Regions from separate parts of the Paenibacillus sp. CAA11 genome, predicted to be linked through region 2. Evidence: riboswitches for the same ligand, from Rfam matches in the RefSeq annotation. Region 2 holds a riboswitch; the other holds the start of a gene.
The links. Region 2 has a riboswitch for FMN ahead of ribD (bifunctional diaminohydroxyphosphoribosylaminopyrimidine deaminase/5-amino-6-(5-phosphoribosylamino)uracil reductase RibD). Riboswitches for the same ligand answer to the same signal wherever they lie in the genome.
Positions count from the first base shown of each region.

Region 1: another riboswitch for FMN. It lies ahead of DCC85_RS08225 (DMT family transporter); the one in region 2 lies ahead of ribD (bifunctional diaminohydroxyphosphoribosylaminopyrimidine deaminase/5-amino-6-(5-phosphoribosylamino)uracil reductase RibD).

Region 1 covers NZ_CP028922.1:1,739,088-1,745,801, reverse strand. Annotated here, with positions in the region: gene DCC85_RS08250 (SGNH/GDSL hydrolase family protein) at 92-1,273, shown strand; gene DCC85_RS08245 (DHA2 family efflux MFS transporter permease subunit) at 1,319-2,833, opposite strand; gene DCC85_RS08240 (MarR family winged helix-turn-helix transcriptional regulator) at 2,793-3,278, opposite strand; gene DCC85_RS23350 (ABC transporter ATP-binding protein) at 3,631-4,293, opposite strand; gene DCC85_RS23345 (ABC transporter transmembrane domain-containing protein) at 4,331-4,954, opposite strand; gene DCC85_RS08230 (ArsR/SmtB family transcription factor) at 5,044-5,355, shown strand; FMN riboswitch at 5,436-5,591, shown strand; gene DCC85_RS08225 (DMT family transporter) at 5,720-6,658, shown strand.
Region 2 covers NZ_CP028922.1:2,803,994-2,810,707, reverse strand. Annotated here, with positions in the region: gene DCC85_RS13040 (peptidylprolyl isomerase) at 1-64, shown strand, start outside; gene tlp (small acid-soluble spore protein Tlp) at 125-358, opposite strand; gene DCC85_RS13030 (hypothetical protein) at 650-1,756, shown strand; gene DCC85_RS13025 (helix-turn-helix domain-containing protein) at 1,836-3,218, shown strand; FMN riboswitch at 3,685-3,841, shown strand; gene ribD (bifunctional diaminohydroxyphosphoribosylaminopyrimidine deaminase/5-amino-6-(5-phosphoribosylamino)uracil reductase RibD) at 4,123-5,226, shown strand; gene DCC85_RS13015 (riboflavin synthase) at 5,227-5,892, shown strand; gene DCC85_RS13010 (bifunctional 3,4-dihydroxy-2-butanone-4-phosphate synthase/GTP cyclohydrolase II) at 5,953-6,714, shown strand, end outside.

The DNA.
Region 1 (6,714 bases), 1.1 Mb from region 2:
ATCATATTCCTTACCTTTTATTCTCATAGCTAGGGTCCATACTGCTAAACTAGCGGGTTGGACCCCAGCCCTTACGATTAGGAGGATCTACATGAGTACTGCCATACTAGAGAACTCTCCGTTACATAAAGATTCGAAGTATGCCTCTGCCACCCTGCTCTCGACGGCTTCTAATTTTATTACGAATGCTGACCAGCCCTTCACTCGTACCTACCGGACCTACATTCGGCTAAGAGAATATGGCTCTTTGCAATTTAGACTTTGGCACAGCAATGCCGTGGATTCAACTTGGGACCTCGGTAAAGATGCACGCGCAGGCGAACCGGGCGGCTCCTGGAGAATTGAGGCTGCCTATTTGGCAGATGGTGGACTTCAGCCAGATGGATCGATCGCCATAGGTTCCGAAGCTGCGGTTACCTTTAAAAGGAGTGTGTCTAAAGATGTAGCCCCTGGTGAGAAATTTTGGAGTGATGAAGTCAGCCTTTTCATACCCGACAATCATTATCTATGTCTTTCTTGGACAATAAGCACTAAGGCTCCCGGCAAATCTATCCCGTTCAATGTGGAGCAAATGCTTGCTACCGCTTATGATGCACCAGGCCGTTTGGCACACCAGGCGAGCTCCTGTTCATTTGAACGTTCCAACAACCAACTGGTGCTTCCAAGCTTCATCGGTTATAAGAAGAACACTGCGAAGCAGCTTGTATTCTTTGGAGATTCCATAACCCAAGGAGTCAGAACCTCTGTAGATGCCTATGAATATTGGGCTGCGCGTATCGGAGATGAGTTGGGCACCGATTATGGAATATGGAATCTTGGCTCGGGTTGGGCTAGAGCCTACGATGCAGCAGGGGATGGCCCTTGGCTGTTTAAGGCCAAGCAAGCGGACGAGATTGTCATTGCATTAGGAGTCAACGATCTGGATATTGGTCAGAGAAAGGCACCTGAACTGATTCAAGACTTAACCTCGGTCATTGCCGCGATTAAGAATGTGAATCCCTCTGCCATAATCACGCTATGTACAGTTCCACCCTTTAACTTTACTGATGACAAAGAGCAAGCTCGCAAAACGGTGAACCAGACGATCCGCATGGCTGGTATCCCTGGAGCTGATCGTGTATTTGATCTTGCTGCCGTACTCTCCGTGTCCAAGCCCAACGAACACAGAGTAAGGCCCAATTTCATGAGCTCCCAGGATGACCCTCATCCGAACGGACTGGCCGGTCAAGCCGTATCAAGAGCATTCCTTGATTGGTATGTCCAGTATAAATAAGGAAAGAGCCTGCATAAGATGCAGGCCCTTCTTTAGTCATGTATATTAACCTTTAGCAGAAACGGTTTTTGTTTCAAGCGGGGCTTCTGCACCTTCTTTATTAATCGCTACTCTGCGAATAAAGAAGGCAAGAATAAATGCAAGAAGTGTAATTCCAGTTGCTACAACAAAGGCATAATCAATCCCATGTATGGTAGCTTCTTTGGTGATTTGGGCCATCGCCAGTTTATCCTGAGGATTGACACCTTGCGAAACGATCAATTCCTTGACCCGATCCTTGGTTTGGTTGGTCATGATCGTTACAAGAAGTGCCGTACCAAGTGCCCCGGCGATCGTCCGAAGTGTATTGGACATGGCCGTTCCGTGTGCGTTCAGACGGGCAGGCAGCTGATTCAGACCCGCAGTTTGGATAGGCATCATAACCATGGACATCCCGAACATACGAACCGTGTACAGCAGAATCAAATGCGTATAAGTAGTTGTCTCGGACAAATTACTGAATTCCCATGTGGTTACCGTTGTAATTGCCAGACCAATAACAGCCAGCCAACGCGCACCGATCTTATCAAAGATAATCCCCGTAATTGGAGACATAATCCCCATGAGAATCGCGCCAGGCATCAGCAGCAGACCCGATTTAAGCGGGGTAAAGCCGCGAATATTTTGCAGATAAATAGGCAAGAGAATCATAGCTGCATAAAGAGCCATAGTTACAACAACATTCACGACTGTAGTCAATGAGAACATGTTGTACTTAAATACACGGAATTCAAGAATCGGTTTCTCGGAAACCAATTGACGCCATAAGAACAAGGCAAGTGCAACCACACCTACAACCAGACTGATAATAACTTCCGGTCCACTCCAACCATCATTGCTGCTACCGGCTTCACTGAAGCCGTACAGAATACCGCCGAAACCAAGTGTCGATAAGATGACAGACAGGACATCCAGCTTCGGGTTCGATACCTTCGTCACGTTCTTCATGAAGAAAATACCGAGCAATACGGAGAGGACACCAAAAGGCAGAATCAGCCAGAACAGCAGATGCCAGGAATGATGCTCAATAATCCATCCGGACAAAGTAGGACCAACCGCCGGGGCAAAGATCATCGCGATCCCCATCATCCCCATCGCCTGTCCGCGCTTCTCAATCGGGAAGATCGTCAGGAAGATAACAGTCATGAGCGGCATAAGTACGCCAGCGCCAGCAGCCTGAATCAGCCGTCCTACCAGCACCATTGAGAAGCTGCTTCCTATACCACATATCACCGTACCTATCGAGAATAGGATCATCGCTGTGATAAACAGCTTGCGTGTCGTAAAACGCTCCATTAAGTATGCGCTAATCGGAATAAGTACGCCGTTTACCAGCATAAAGCCAGTGGTCAACCATTGAATGGTCGTTGTTTCAACATTTAAATCTGCCATCATTTTAGGTAAAGCTACATTCATAAGTGTCTGATTCAGAATGGCGACAAAAGCACCAATCAGAAGAGCGACAACAATGGGAGCCTTCTTAAAGGTCGGCGCCGTCGCTTGTGCCTGGTTTGTGTTCATGTAAGGTTCCTTCTCTCTCTTTCTCTAATTTATTTATGATTTGCCTGTGAACGGCGATCAAATTATCAATGTCCTCGTCAGGTATATCCGACAGTGCGGACAAAGCCTCCGAATATAGCAGGTATGTTTGCTTCTCAACCTCCTTCCCCTTTTCTGTTAATTGAAGCGCTACGGATCTGCGGTCCGTATCTACACGCTTGCGCTCCACTAATCCTGCCTTTACCAAACGGTTGATGATCCCGCTCATCGTACTGTTACCCATGCGCAGGGAATCAGCAAGCTCGGTCAGTCCGATATGGGGCTGCTTCATTAAAGCAGTCAAAGTCATAAATTGAATTCTTGTTATCCCCAATTGTTCAGCCTGTCTGGACAATAACTGATTTGAGGCCTTCTTCACCTCTCGAAAGGAGTCGATGAGCATATGAATTTTATCCTGAGATTCCATGTCACGATCCTTCCTTTACGAATTAGTTATTGTTTTTAATATTTCGCACACGAACTATCTAACAATTTTTTGAGACAAATGTCAATATGTTTGCACGAAAAATATATATATTTTTACACAATAATGAAAATAAACAAACTTAATCAAAGTTTCATTTTCTGAAAACCCACCAATTTCCTGCTGACCTGGATAAATGAGGAGAATCTCTTAAGCTCACAGTTACTAAGCAAACTATGGGCGGCGCTATTACGCTTACTATGCCGACTATGTATATAAGCCAGACTAATCTACGACTTACCTTATAGGTACAAAGAAAGCTGCACCCTCTTGAGGCACAGCTTTCTTTACAGTATTACAGATTTTTTAGCTTATAAAATTCTCCCTGCACGGCAAGAAGCTCTTCATAAGTTCCTGACTCTACAATCCTTCCCTTCTTCATGACTACAATGCGATCCGCATTGCGAACCGTCGACAGCCTGTGGGCTACAATGAATGTAGTTCGTTCCTCCATGAGCTGCTCCATCGCTTGCTGAACATGTCGTTCTGACAAATTATCCAGAGCGGAGGTGGCTTCATCCAGAATGATAATCTGCGGATCACGTACCACCGCCCGCGCAATCGCAATACGTTGACGCTGTCCCCCGGATAACCTGCCTCCATGCTCTCCGACTAGAGTATCCAGGCCGTCAGGAAGACTATCAATAACATCCTGCAGGTTCGCCATCCATACAGCTTGCTGTACACGCTCCTCAGAGATATGCGGGAGGCCATAGGTAATGTTCTCACGAATAGAACCGGAGAATAAAATGTTATTCTGGAGCACAATCGCCAGGGATTGACGATAGCGCTTCATGCTCAGTTCATCCATAGGAACTCCATCGATCCATATCTTGCCTGACTGCGGTTTATAAAAACCTATAATCAGATTAAGAATGGTAGATTTCCCTGATCCAGATTCCCCAAAAAAGGCCACCTTCTCCCCAGCTTTAACGTGAAGTGAGAAGTCATCAAGCACGTGCCGGTCTCCCTCTTTGTAACTAAAGCCAACATTCTCAAATTAATTCCCCTTGCATTTGCTCCGGCTTAGTTCGTCCTTTATATTCTTCGGTCTCCTGAGACATCAGCACCTCAGTTACGGAATGAAGAGATTCAAAGCCTTTAACCAGGTTGGGGTAAACATTTAATATCGACGTCACCGAACCGATAATCATATTGAAGAAGCCTTGATACATTACAATATCGCCAATTTCCATATACCCGCGATGGGCCAAAAATGCTGTAAAGAACAGAAAGCCTACCTGGAATAACTGAAACGTAACCCAGCTGCTTGAGCCGAAATAAGCCTCCACGATATCCAGCCGATATCCCCGTTCTCTTATATTTTGGAGCGCCGCATCCACTTTGCGTATTTCTACATCCTCTAAGCCATGTGCCCGGGTAACGGGAATCATTTCGACAGTTTCGGATATTTTACCGGACATCTTCTCGATGTTCTTACGGACATCACGGTTGTTGTTAGACATCTTAGTTCTGAATACTCTCACCAAGTAGATCGAGGCTGGTGCCATAAGAATGAAGAATAAAGCAACGATCCAACTATGAGCCAAGGTTAACCCGATAACAATCAACAGATTGATTGCTGCAGGAATGATGGTCATCATGATGATGTTCGGCATCTAACGCATCTGGACCATTTTCCTCATGAACTGGATCTTGATCCAAAACTTAAATTGACATATTCAAAAAGCTCGATATAATTACATTTATGGACTATACATTAATTTTCAAGGCCCTTTCCAATGAGACCAGGCTTCAGTTGCTTAAATGGCTCAAGGAGCCTAACAAACACTTCACAACTAACGCTCAGCACTGTGATACCGGAGATTTCAACGGTGGTGTTTGTGTAGGTTCTATTCAAGAGAAGGCGGGGCTTTCACAATCTACAACTTCACAGTATTTAGCCATGCTGCAGCGCGCCGGATTGCTGGAGGCTAAACGGATCGGACAGTGGACCTATTATCGCCGTAATGAGGAGGCTTTACGGGAACTTGCTGCTTGGATCAAACGAGATCTTTAACAAGAGACTATGACTTTTTTGACAGTGGTTCTCTTATAATTTTCGTATACTTAATTTAAGTTATAAAAAAATCTAAATATTAGGATCTTCGGGGTGAGGTGAAATTCCTAACCGGCGGTGAGGCTCATTATACGAGCTTAAGCCCGCGACTCCCTAATTTATCTAGAATATAAATTGGGGACTGACTCGGTGTAATTCCGAGGCCGACGGTAAAGTCCGGATGGAAGAAGGTCATTGATAATCTTGCTGTTTTAATTCTGCCTTTAGGCCGATAATACCGCAGGTTTATTTGATCAGCCCCTGTTTGCCTATTCACGGACAATCAGGGGCTTTTTACGCTTCAAGATCCACAGAAGGAGTCTATATGCAAACCATTAATCAAGCTGTAACTTACCGTCCTGCACGTATCAAAAGCGGATTCTGGCTCGTTGTTCTAGGGGCTGCCCTCTGGGGTGTCGATCCTCTCTTCCGCAAATTACTGCTCGACTATTTGACCTCATCTCAAATTGTATTGCTCGAGCATATTCTGTTGTTCCTATTCGCTGCCCCAGTTCTATGGGTACATCGAAGTGAACTTCGCGGTCTTAAATGGCAGCATGTCGGGGCGCTTCTCTTCTTGTCCTGGGGAGGTTCAGCCTTAGCCACCCTTCTGTTTACCGAAGCCCTTGCTTCGGGTAACGCGAATGCAGTTGTACTGCTGCAGAAGCTCCAACCTTTGTTCGCGATCATCCTGGCCCGAGTGATTCTGCGTGAATCCTTGCCTAAGCATTTTTCTTTCTTATTTCCAATCGCATTAATAGGAACCTATCTGCTTACCTTCGGCTGGAATATTCCTTTCGGCCATGTGAACGAGTTCATTCAAATCGGCAGTCTTCTTTCACTGGGAGCGGCGGCACTCTGGGGCGGTTCTACAGTTATGGGCAGATTGATGCTCGGCAAAATGGAGTATGGGACCGTAACTTCACTCCGATTTATTCTGGCCCTTCCCTTACTCTTTGTGATTACAGCTTTTGAAGGCTCTGCTTGGCATTTTCCTTCTGAAGGCGGCCCGATCGCAGCTATAGTCATCAACATTATCTTTCAAGCTGCTCTTCCAGGATTGCTGAGCCTGCTTCTATACTATAAAGGTCTTTCCAATACAAAGGCATCTATCGCCACATTAGCAGAGCTGAGTTTTCCTATGGTGGGTGTCATTATCAACTGGGCTGTGTTCCAAGAAGTTGTAACTTTGGCACAATGTCTAGGCTTCATCCTGATCTGGACGACTCTCTTTATGATCTCTCGTCAGAACCAAACTCAATAACACAGCATCAGCCCATAAAGCGATTTGGCTTTGTGGGCTTTTTCATTAAGGAGCCA
Region 2 (6,714 bases):
GGAGCATGTGGACGCATTCCAAGGACGCGATAAGATGGAGTCTGTTGAAGTTTACGAAGTATAAGCTTTTAGCAAGCAGAAAAGCCTCCTCTCCCCATACGGGGAAGGGAGGCTTTTCTATAAGTTATTTATTGCGTCGAGCGCGGGCCTCGTCCTTAACTTCCTCGCGAAATCCCTCGATACTCTCTCTCCGGCGTTCGTTCTTGGCAGCAACCTGCCGCTGTTCTTCGCCTGACAGCTCAGCGGCATGCTCATCTAGATACTCTTCGCCTTCATGCAAATTTTGAAGGGTGTTCTGGATGCTCTCCTGAAGCCTTTCTACATTATCAGCCCGGTTATCCGGTTTTGGCTTTGTCATGAATGGAATCCCTCCTTAATTTAAATGCACCTTAATGCAAGGCGCTACGACTTAGGTTGATCGTAAGCCTAGGGATTTATTCGGACCTAAGAAATGATCATTTGGTTGAAATATTTAAAAATCAGGTTGTAAATTGATGAAAAAGGAGATGGCCAGCATGAAATTTCCTAAACGCTTAACCGCCATTTGCTACATTCTGTTTATTCTTTTTGGTCTGGAAGAGGTACCAAAGGGATTGTAAAATATAAGCAGCTTGCTTTTTTGCATCCTATAGTTAGAAAAGAGGAGAATATGATGCTACAACAGACGGAACAGCTGATTCAGCTGCTCAGCAACCAGATACGGACTCCGGCAGCAATATTGGAATCATATTGCCGGGTTATTGCGCTTTATGGAGGACAGGAAGATGCTGCGGCACTATTCGAGCTTTTTTGTAATCAGCCAGAGGATTACAGGTATACGATGCTGCTCGGTCCTGTCATGAGATGCGGCGATTTGGAGCTTGCCGAGGAGATGGATCACCGTTGCTTTGAGCAAAATAAGCTGAAACCTAATATGCCTAGCGAGATTTTACATGTATTGGGATATATGGGTTACGAGAAATACACGGACTATATGATGAACTGTGTTGAAACAGATGATTGGCATTTATCCAAGGACGCGTGCCTTGGACTGATGCATCTTCCTATTAGCAAGCAGCATCAGGAACGGCTGAGGAATGAACTGGAGAAGGCATACGGGCAGCCTCTATTCTCCGAGTTCTTACCAGCTCTCTGCTGCAAATTCAGCGGTCCCGACATCGTTCCGAGGCTGGTAGCTTGGGGAGATGAGGCTTCTACGGATTGTAATGCCGGACTTCTGCTTGGCATTGCTGCTTACGGAGAAGATCAGCGGGATTGTATGAAACAGATTTTATGGAATCCGGGATGGGAATTGTACAGCACAGGAACCGGAAGTCATTGGTGGGCTTATATAGCCATGCAAATGGTGAAATTGACCTTCCATGAGCTTATATCCGATGTTAAAGAGGCAACTCCTCTGGAACTTGAGAATCGAGACTTGGAAGAGAGGGCAGAACTCATAGAGCACCAGCTATGGGTATTACATGATTTACTTGAACTTAGGCTGAGCCAACCGCTGTGCCCACTGCGGTTCGTTCCGGAGACCCACGAGAAACTGAGCGATTTGTATACACAACTGTTCGCGTGGAGCACAGAGCATCAGGATGATTCAATTACTGGACGCATCGGCCACTATTTTGGAGTTGATCATCCGCTAGCAGACAAGTATCTGCGGCTCGCAACGAGAATGGAGGAAGGGATATTCCGTGAATTGGAACATGGAGCTTGGACAGATTGTAAGGACAAGCTGTCATCTCCTAATGAGCTGCAAATTTAATTGACATATGGTTAATATTGGAGAATAATAGAGGGTGATTTTCAAATAAATGGAGGTTTTGGATAAGGGGTGGTTGTACTTGAAGCATACACCTACGATTTTGACCGAGTTTGAGAATTATTTAGAACAAAATGATATGTTATTGGCACAATTTGCGGAATGTTCGGGTGTTCATCAAAGAACGCTCAGTAATTGGGTAAACCAGCTTCGCCCTATTTCTGTACATCAGCTTGACCGAATCTCTGAAGCAATGGGTTTACCGGAAGGCTACTTTTACGATGTTTACATCGAAAATTACATCATTGACCATCCGCCCAATATGAGGCGCATCGAGCCATTGTTGTATCGTTGTGCTGAGCTGGACAAGCTGGATTCAGTACGTCGTATACTTGGACAGATAATAGACAATACATTGTATTCTCCCAGACTGTTTGGTATCGCGGAGACGTTATTCGCACAGGGGCGGCATGCCGCTGCATTACTAATCTATGAGAATGTGGCGGAAGTAGAGAAATACCAGCATTCTGAACGTTTGGCACTCTGTCAATATCGTATATTTACGATTAAGATTGGAGATAATCAGAGCCAAAATCTCAGGATAGCCACAGTATTTGAAGTCTATGTTGAACGTCTGGATGAAATAGATCAGCTCGATGCTTTGAAGGATTTGGCTAACGTGTACAGGTCTTTGCGTAAATGGGATAAGGTTGACGAATTGGCGAGAAGAATGAGAGCGAAGGCGGAAATTCAGAATAGTTTACAACACCAACGGAAAAGAAGGACTCGTGAGAATGAGAAAAAGACAAAGGGTCCGCTATTTGGATACATTGCCTATGCTGACTTGTTGTGCGCAAGTGTCTGTGAAGCTCATGGTGATTATCAGCGGGCTTTACAATATACATACTCTTACGCTGATTTAGATTGGGTGAAGGAAACAGACGAGGAAACCCGGCACTGGATTGAGTTGTTCCAACAATGGGCTGAAGGTAATATCATGGTGAATAAGTTATTATCTGGAGACATAAATGTGTTACAAGACTATGCTGAATACATTGCTACATCCAAAGTAGATATAGAGATGGTTACAAAGTTACTGAATGTAATGCTTGCAGCTAACCGATTTCAGTTAGATGTAACTCACATTCTAAAACGCTTTGAGTCTGAAATTAATTTGCTTACTCAACAGGGACAGTCATCCTCTGATATGTATACCAAGCAAGTTATACCTGAACAATTTGCACGGTTAGGTTATGAATTAGCTTATTACTATTTACATCGCGGCAACTACAATGATGGCTTTAAACAATTGATGTATGCAATGGCAGCTTATCATATATTAAATAATGAGACCTACTATATAAACTGTATAGGGTTATTTGAGCATTTTCGTGCTCATGCGGCTCCAGATACAATAGCCGAGTATTTAAATCTTATCGAAAAGGTGTGGTTAAACAATGTTTAAAAAAATGGTAATGTTGGTCATTGCAAGTGGATTTTTGTTTACTGCAAATATACCTGTTCAATCAATTAATTATAATCCGATCATGTTTCAACAGTTTAGTGATCAAATTGGAGGATTTTAATTTAACAAATTATAAAAACCTATTAAATTTTAGATCTAATCACGTTTGCGAAGCTGTAATTAAATGTTTGTCCATTATTGTAGAGAGTAAATGTTTTATCCCTCTCTTTAATTATGTTTAATGTTTAGTTTTATGTCTTGTAGATAAAAAATTCGGCCAATGTCACATAAGTGTGTTATTGTTTTTTAATTATTTTTATGGTACCCTTATCATCAATCTTGAGTTACCTTAGAATTCCCTCCTAGGTGATGCTTCGGTAGGGAAACTGGTTGGAATTTATAGATTTCTGACATCTGTTACTTTATATTTAAGTAAGATCGCCAGATATCCAATTGAATAATACGAAATATCCTTCGGGGCAGGGTGAAATTCCCTACCGACGGTGATGGTGCCTAAGGCACCTTAGTCCGTGACCCGCGGGGGTTCTCTATTTAGAGATCCTGCGGCTGAGCCGGTGCAATTCCGGGACCGACAGTTATAGTCTGGATGGGAGAAGGAGATACGAGACATAATGCTGTAATATTCAGCCATATGTTCTATTTGTAGTGGTTTTGTGACGCTATTCACATGATGAGGAGCAGAGCTCTTTTTTCTCATGCTGTTCTTTGATGAGCAAATGAGAGGAAATTGCTGGTTCGGCACCATGATGGAGCGCACCGCTGCTTTATTCGACGTATCCAAAAGCTAGCTCTCATCAGCCCCATCCGAGGTCTCTCGGGTGGGGCTTTTTACATGCTCCTTGGAGAGATCCTAAGTAGGGAAAGAGAGGAGGCTTAGTATAACATGCAGCTGATTAATGATGAATATTATATGTCCCTGGCATTGGATATGGCGGAGAGAACCCAAGGACAAACAGGGATTAATCCAGTAGTTGGGGCGGTTGTCTTTAAGAATGGGGCTGTTATTGGAATGGGAGCCCATTTAAAACGGGGCAGCGGGCATGCGGAAGTGCATGCCTTGAACATGGCCGGGGCCGAAGCTGAAGGCAGCACGGTTTATGTGTCCCTGGAACCCTGCAGTCACTATGGAACAACTCCGCCCTGCAGCGAACGGCTAATTGCGGAGAAGGTGGCAAGGGTGGTGGTAGCTTGCGAGGACCCGAATCCGCTGGTAGCCGGCCGGGGGATCGCCATGCTTCGCGAAGCGGGGATCGAGGTGGTAACGGGTGTTCTTCGGGAAAGGGCGCTTGAACTTAATAAGCGCTTCATCAAATTTATTACGACAGGCATGCCGTATGTAACGGTAAAGACCGCTAGCACTCTGGATGGCAAAATCGCCTCTAAAACCGGGGACAGCAAGTGGATCACTGGAACAGCTGCAAGGCAGCGGGTTCATATCATGCGTCATCGCCACATGGGGATCATGGTTGGCATAGAGACCGTGATTGCTGATGATCCCATGCTGACAACCCGCCTTGAGGTGCCTGGGATTTCACCAGTGCGAATTATAGTGGATTCCAGGCTGCGAATCCCGATCAAGTCCAAGGTGCTTCAAGAAGATGCTGAGAAGACCTTGATTCTGACGACCCGCCTCTCGGAAGAGAGGCGGCGGGCAGAGATCGCTGAGGCAGGAGCTAAGGTCCTCCTTTGCGGGGATGGCCCTCAGGTAGACTTGAAGCATGGGCTGAAGCAGCTTGCACAGCTTGGCATCTCCTCGGTCCTCGTCGAGGGCGGCGGGAAGCTGAGTGGCTCCTTGCTTGTGGCCAAGCTTGTGGACGAACTTGTACTTTTCATGGCACCTAAGCTCATCGGGGGTAATGCACCGGGCAGCTTCACCTTCGAAGGCTATGAACGCATGGCAGATGCAATGACTTTGGCGGATGTCAAAGTTGAACAGGTAGGCGAAGATATATGTATTACAGGCAGGCCGGAATGGAGGGATGCATAGATGTTTACCGGATTAGTCGAAGAAGTCGGTTCCATGCAGGCCATTCGCCAAGAAGGCGAAACCATGGTGCTTCACATTCGTGCTTCTGTCGTTATGGAAGATATGAAGATCGGGGACAGTATTTCAGTGAATGGAGTTTGTCTGACGGTGACCTCATATCATAATCATTCGTTTGCGGTGGATGTGATGCCCCAGACTTATCGGCATACCAACCTGAAGGAGCTGCGACCCGGCAGCCGTGTGAATTTGGAACGGGCTATGGCGGCTAATGGCCGGTTCGGGGGGCATATTGTTCAAGGCCATGTTGATGGGACGGGAACTATACTTAATAAAAGTCGGGATCAAAATGCTGTCGTTCACGTCATTGCTCCAGATAACCCGGAGATGTTTCGCTACATTATTCCCAAAGGTTCCATAACCGTTGATGGGATTAGTCTTACCGTGGTGGACACCTCAGAGACCTCGCTTAGCATCTCCATTATTCCCCATACGCTTGAGGCAACGGCCTTAGCTTATAAGCGGGAGGGAGATTCCGTGAATCTGGAATGCGATGTACTGGGAAGATACATTGAGCACCTTATGCGGTTTGGACAGACTCAAGGCACATCACAGCCGGGAAGCTCGAAAGTGGATATGTCCTTTCTTACAGAGCACGGCTTTGCTTAATGGCTAAGAATGGATATGAAGCTGTGAAACGGTTCTAGCAATAATGAAGGAGTGAGAATGATGAGTGATATTCAACTGGACCGTGTTGAAGAAGCGATTTACGATTTGATGCGTGGAAAAGTCATTATCGTTGTCGATGATGAAGACCGTGAGAATGAAGGTGACTTTGTGGCCCTGGCCGAGAAGGCAACTCCGGAGGTCATCAATTTCATGATTACGCAAGGTCGGGGTTTGGTATGCTTGCCGATCACGCAGGAGCGTGCTGAAGAGCTGGATCTCAAGCCCATGGTTGCTCATAACACGGACTATCATGGAACAGCCTTTACCGTATCCATTGACTATAAAGATACAACCACAGGCATATCTGCTTATGAGCGTTCTCTTACGGTGAAGGGGATTATGGATCCTAAGGCCAAGCCTGAGGATTTCCGCCGCCCGGGCCATATGTTCCCGCTGATCGCCAAAAAGGGTGGAGTTCTACGCCGCGCAGGACATACGGAAGCGGCCGTCGATCTTGCTCGCATGTGCGGCGCGTACCCTGCCGGTGTCATCTGTGAAGTGATTAAGGAAGATGGAACCATGGCAAGATTGCCTGATTTGATGGGGATTGCAAGGCAGCATGATCTCAAGATCATCAGTGTGAAGGATCTGATCCATTATCGCAACGACAAGGAAAAGCTGGTTCAGCGGGAAGTTGAAGTTCGGATGCCTACGGATTATGGCGAATTTCGTGCAGTTGCTTATACCAATGAAGTGGATCAGAAAGAGCATGTTGCACTGGTGAAGGGAGAGATTGACCCGCAGAAGCCGGTTCTTGTCCGT